Regions from separate parts of the Colwellia sp. MB3u-4 genome, predicted to be linked through region 2. Evidence: predicted binding sites of a transcription regulator. Region 2 holds the regulator's gene; the other holds the start of a gene.
The links. Region 2 encodes FliA, which starts transcription of late flagellar genes. Its sites were predicted from a motif close to CTAAAGNTNNNNNNNNNNNNGCCGATA; they were not measured.
Positions count from the first base shown of each region.

Region 1: the regulator FliA is predicted to act here: its motif matches at 1,656-1,682, upstream of pomA (flagellar motor protein PomA).

Region 1 is NZ_JACGVE010000082.1:34,843-38,027, reverse strand. It holds gene H4J61_RS12960 (flagellar motor protein MotB) at 1-780, opposite strand, end outside; gene pomA (flagellar motor protein PomA) at 792-1,556, opposite strand; gene xseB (exodeoxyribonuclease VII small subunit) at 1,793-2,047, shown strand; gene ispA ((2E,6E)-farnesyl diphosphate synthase) at 2,040-2,930, shown strand; gene dxs (1-deoxy-D-xylulose-5-phosphate synthase) at 2,953-3,185, shown strand, end outside.
Region 2 is NZ_JACGVE010000083.1:87,279-90,463, forward strand. It holds gene H4J61_RS13490 (chemotaxis protein CheA) at 1-420, opposite strand, end outside; gene H4J61_RS13495 (protein phosphatase CheZ) at 434-1,177, opposite strand; gene cheY (chemotaxis response regulator CheY) at 1,207-1,590, opposite strand; gene H4J61_RS13505 (RNA polymerase sigma factor FliA) at 1,643-2,356, opposite strand; gene H4J61_RS13510 (MinD/ParA family protein) at 2,654-3,185, opposite strand, start outside.

The DNA of each region.
Region 1 (3,185 bases), on a different contig from region 2:
AGGCACTTTAATAATTTCATGCGCAATAGCCACAGCGCGTTTACTTGATAAGTCCCAATTAGAGGTAAACAATTCAGAACTTATGCCTTGGTTATCTGTGTTGCCAGAGATCATGATCTCACCGGGCACAGTATTTAATAACAAACCAATTTCTCGCATTATAGGTTTAAATTGAGGTTGTAAGAATGCTGAGCCTGATGGAAATGAGCCGTTTTCACGAATACGAATAATAACTTGCTGCCCCAATGACTCTAACTCAATAGCGCCGTCTTGAATTTGTTGTTCTAATTGCTGGGCTATTTTTTTCACTAGGTCATTAACTTGATCTTGTGACGCTTGTTCTAGCTCATCTCTAGCTTTTTGTGGTGCCGCTGTTGAGACGGTATCTGCAGTGCTTTGTGATTGACCACCGCGTTGGGTGCCGCGTTGCTCTTGTCGACCACCCGCGGAGGTTTCATCTCCGGCTTGAAATTCCAACATTTGTTGGGTCATTTCCATGGTTTGTTGCTGAATAACTTCAATCGGGGTTGGCTCAGGTTTACCGGGGCGAAATTCCTGAGCAATAATACTGGTGCCTTTAGGGATGTCTTTTACTTCTATTTTATTTTGTACACCGAAGGCAAACTTCATTGAGCCCGCAATTTGCTTAAACTTTAATACGTCCATTTCAGAAAATGATAAAAGTAAGACGAAAAAACACATCAATAGCGCCATTAAGTCGGCAAATGTGCCCATCCATGGTGGTAATCCTGGGGGTGGGCATTTACATTTATCTGCCATAATTAACTCCCCTACTCTTCAGTTGTATCAACAGCTCGCTTACTTTCAGCAAGGTAGCTCTTTAGCAGGCCTTCAATAACACGTGGATTTTGGCCATCTTGAATACCTAAAACGGCATCAAGCACGAGTTCTTGATTCATTTTCTCTTCTGCTAAACGTAATTTTAATTTAGACGCGATAGGTATGGCAATAACATTCGCCAAAAATGCACCGTATAAGGTTGTTAGCAATGCTACCGCCATGGCCGGACCAATTGCCTTTGGGTCATCCATATTCGATAACATAGCAACCAAGCCAATCAAGGTGCCTATCATGCCCATAGCGGGTGCAATATCGGCTAGGGCCATCATCATGTTTGAGCCAGTTTCATGACGTTCGGTCGTGAGGTCGATATCTTTTTGCATCGTGGTTCGCACAACATCAGCATCATGACCATCAACCAACATATCGACACCTTTTTGCATAAAAGCATTAGAAATTTCAGCTTCCTCTAGGGCTAAAAAACCGCCTTTACGAGCTGCATCAGCCATTTCTACTGATTTTTCAATTAACTCTTCAGGTGTCTCCAATTTAAACATGAAGGATTTACCAATAATTTTTCCGATACCAAAAAACTGGCCTAAATTATAATTGGCTAACACAACAAAAATCGAACCACCAAAGACAATAATCACCGACTGAGTATCTAAAAACATGCTAATGTCGCCAGCGAGTAACATCGCCATAATCAGTAACCCTATTGCACCGACTATGCCTATTAATGTTGCTAAATCCACAAATGCCTCCGATAAATTTTCTTAGATATACTCATTAGGCTGATAATACCTGATGAATAGGTCTGACGCGAATACTTATATTTTTTGTTATACCTTTGTTATCGTCCATATTGTCAATAACTTAACAAGCTAATATCAATATTATCTTTATCAACATCAATTCATCATTAATTGACCCCGCGCCCTAGCTAAGGTAAGTTTGCGCCTAGAGTTCATATCACGCAAAAAAAAAGTCCATGGCCAGAAAAAAAATTGAAAACTTAAGCTTTGAAGAATCATTAGTTGAATTAGAAACCATTGTGAAAAATTTAGAACAAGGTGATCTTAATCTTGAAGACTCAATGACCTTATTTGAACGTGGCCTACACCTGAGCCAGCATAATCAAGAAAAACTTAAAGGTGCCGAACAGCAAATTAATATTTTGCTGGAAAAAAACGGCCAAGCGCCGTTAGAAAAATTTAATACCGACGAGACTAACATCCGTGACTAAACTCGCCCATATTGATGATGTGCAAACGCGCATTAATAATTATCTCAGCAAAAAGCTTGCAAGCTTAACCCTTAACGATGAAAAGTTATTAGCCGCTATGCGCTACGGCTTACTCATTGGGGGTAAGCGTATGCGGCCATATTTAGCTTATATTACCGGGGCAACATTAGACGCCAAGCAAAGTGATATTGACGGTGTAGCCGCCGCCATAGAGTGCATTCATGCTTATTCACTGTTGCATGACGATTTACCGGCAATGGACGACGACGATTTGCGTCGCGGCCAACCCACTTGTCATAAAGCCTTTGATGAAGCGACCGCTATTCTCGCTGGTGATAGTTTGCAAACGCTAGCGTTTGATATTATTGCCAACCATGAATTTTCTGAGGCTGTAGACACTAAGCGGATTAATTTATTACGCCACCTTGTTAATGCCGCGGGTTATCAAGGCATGTGTGGTGGCCAAGCATTAGATTTAGCCGCCACTGATAAAGCCATTTCACTGGCCGCATTAGAAAATTTACACTCGTTAAAAACCGGCGCTTTACTTGAAGCTTCGGTAAAAATGGCCGCAGAATGCAGCAATAAAGCCACCCTGTATGACAAAGAACAATTAGCCCTTTATGCTAAGCTTGTTGGCTTGGCTTACCAAGTACGTGATGACATTATCGATATAACATCAACAGAAGAAGAGCTGGGCAAACCCACGGGTTCTGACCTTGCCGCCAATAAAAGTACCTATCCCGCATTGTTAGGTTTACAGGGCGCACAAGAAAAGGCCGAAAACTTATATCAACAAGCGCTTCAAGCTTTAGCCACTTTGCCCTACAATACCCAGAGCTTGTCCGACTTTGCGACTTTCATTGTCAGCCGCAAACATTAATTTTTAAATTTAATAGAATCATATGACTATAAACTTAACTGAATATCCTTTATTGGCCAAGATCAATTTCCCGGCTGATTTGCGAAAATTAGAGCAAAAGCAATTAACAAAAGTCAGTGAAGAGCTAAGACGTTATCTTTTAAATTCTGTCAGTAAAAGTAGCGGTCACTTTGCCTCGGGCTTAGGTACCATTGAATTAACCGTTGCCTTACATTATGTTTATAACACGCCATTTGACCATTTACTTTGGGATGT
Region 2 (3,185 bases):
CACATTTTCTGCCACAGACTCTGCTTGTCCTTCCGGCTGAGATAGTCGATGTAACTCGGCTAGCAAACTAGGATCTGCCGGGCTTAATGGCGCTTTATTTTGTACTTGAGCAAACATTTCATTAATGGTGTCGAGCGCTTTAAGAATAACATCCATTAATGAGGAGGTAACTGATCGTTGTTGATTTCTTAAGGTATCGAAAACATTTTCCGCACCGTGACAGGCATCAACTAACTCGGCAAGTGACAAAAAGCCAGCACCACCTTTTACTGTATGAAATCCTCTAAAAATAGCATTGAGCAATTCCGCATTTTCAGGATCATTTTCAAGCTCAACTAATTGCTCTGACAAGGTTTCAAGTATTTCCCCAGCTTCAATTAAAAAATCCTGAAGAATTTCTTCATCTTGTTCAAATGACATTTAGTAACTCCTATTAAAAACCTAAGCTTGATAATAAATCATCAACGTCGTGTTGATCTGAAACAACATCTTTACGATTTCCAGGATTAACAATCGGACCTTCAACTAAGTTTTCACCTAATTTTGGTAAGTAATTCGATTGCTCTTGTTTGGAAGCCATACCAAAGGCTGTTAGCATATTTATTAAGCTGTCTTCAACCTCACAAACTAAATCAATAACTTTGCGAATAATTTGGCCGGTAAGATCTTGAAAATCTTGCGCCATCAAAACATCCGTCATTAAGCCATGAATTTTGCTGGTTTCTTTTTCTGTTGTTGTCAGTAAAACATCGATATCTCGACATAATACTTTAAAATCAGTAACATCAAGATCATTGTGCATTAATTTATGCCACAGCGGATTAACGTTCTTGATTTGTTGTTGAATATTACTAACCACAGGAAAGATTGATTCAACAACATCCATGGTTTTATTAGCCGCTTCTTCGGTACGATCAATAACAAAATTCAATCTTTCTTTAGCATCTGGAATGTCCGCAGTCGCTAAATCATTCAAACGTGAATCAAAATGAAAGTTATTCAATGAATTATGCAATTCGCGAGTTAACTTACCTATTTCTTCAAACAATGCAGTTTGAACTGGATTTTGAATTTCTGCAATTAACTCATCCGCTTTGTTTTGCTGATCTGCCTCAAGGTATTTAACCAACAATTTAGCCTGTTCTAAAGAAACATGGATACTAGTATATTTACTCATATAACAGCCTTGTGTAAAAAAATTGGTGATTAACCAAGACGTTGGAAAATTTTATCAAGCTTTGCGCTTAACGTTGCAGCTGTAAAAGGTTTAACGATATAACCATTAACTCCCGCTTGAGCTGCCATGATAATTTGATCTTTCTTCGCTTCTGCAGTCACCATCAATACTGGAATATGAGATAACTTTTCATCCGCTCTAATGGCTTTAAGTAAATCTATCCCTTGCATAACTGGCATATTCCAATCAGTAACAACAAAATCAAAATCACCAGCTTTCAGCATCGGCAGCGCGGTATTACCATCATCTGCTTCTGATATATTGGTGAAACCTAAGTCGCGTAATAAGTTTTTGATTATGCGTCTCATTGTTGAAAAATCGTCAACAACAAGCACTTTCATATTTTTTTCCAAGACACCCTCCGGTGATAACATTTAAAATTTTACAATATTTTTAATATTCTACTTAATTTTGCCACGATTGCATACGAGCTTTTAATCTATGCATCGCTTGACTGTGTATTTGGCTTACCCGTGATTCACTCACATCAAGTACTTGGCCTATTTCTCTAAGGTTAAGCTCTTCGTCATAATACAAGGACAGTACTAAAGCTTCACGCTCGGGTAAAGAAGAAATACACTCTGCTAATGACTTTTTAAAGAAACTTTGTTCAATGTTAGCGTAAGGTTCATCTTGCTGGTGACTGTGGGCTATTTCAATCACATCATCACTAACACCTAAATCATCAAGACCAAGAATTTTCCCTGAACTCACGTCATTCAGTATCTGATGGTATTCATTGATTGAAATTTCAAGTTTTTCAGCCACTTCAACATCGGTAACGTCGCGGCCATATTGCGCTTCTAAGCTTTTGATGGCTTCGCTGATCATGCGACTATTTTTATGCACTGAGCGGGGAACCCAGTCACCCCGACGAATTTCATCAAGCATGGCACCACGAATACGAATACCCGCAAAAGTTTCAAAGCTAGCACCTTTGCTATTATCAAAATTATTTGCCGCTTCAAATAAGCCTATCATGCCTGATTGAACAAGGTCATCAACCAAAACACTGGCCGGTAGTCGGGCAAGCAAATGATAAGCAATGCGCTTCACGAGTACTGTGTGTCGCTCCAGCAAGGCCGATTTATCAACACTATAAGTATGTACTTTTAACACGATAACTCACTTGTTTGTTAAATAGGGCCTGTAGAATTTTCATTCTAGTCTCGGCTATAGATTAGGCTTTCAGTTAACAAGGCGACAGACATATTAGGTAGCTATGCTAGTTTACACTTGCTAACGATGTTAGTTAAAAAACAACGATAGACCTTTAACAGGCGGTAAAAAAACCTACGCACTTGCTATAGCTAGAGCTCGCTTAACTCATGCAAAAAAAACACCACGAATTGTGCAATTGTAACCCTGCTTCGTCGTTATGTTCATACCTAGCTACAAGTTAAAAGCTCAACAGCTTTAGTGTTCTAGTAATTGCTCAATAAAGAATTCTAAATGCCCAGAGGCTTGTTTTGGCACTGGCCAGCTCACAATGTTTTTGGCAAGTGCTTTAAGGCCAATTGACGCTGGCGAGTTAGGATATGCCTCGACAATCGCTTGTTGTTTTCTCACAGATTTACGAATATTTTCATCATAAGGTATAACAGCAACCAGCTCTAAAGTGACATCCAAAAATCTGTCAGTGACTTTAGCTAATTTCGCAAATAAATTTTTACCTTCATTCGGGGTGCGCACCATGTTTGCCACCACTTTAAATTTGAATAGCCCGTGATCTCGGCTTAACAATTTCATTAAGGCATAACAGTCAGTAATTGAGGTGGGTTCGTCACACACGACTAATAAAACATCTTGTGATGCACGGCAAAAACTTAATACCATATCTGAGATACCGGCAGCGGTATCAACAATTAAAATGTCAAATTTGGTTTTCATATCACTAAAAGCACGAATAAGTCCGGCATGCTCAGCTGGGGTTAAATCCACCATAGAT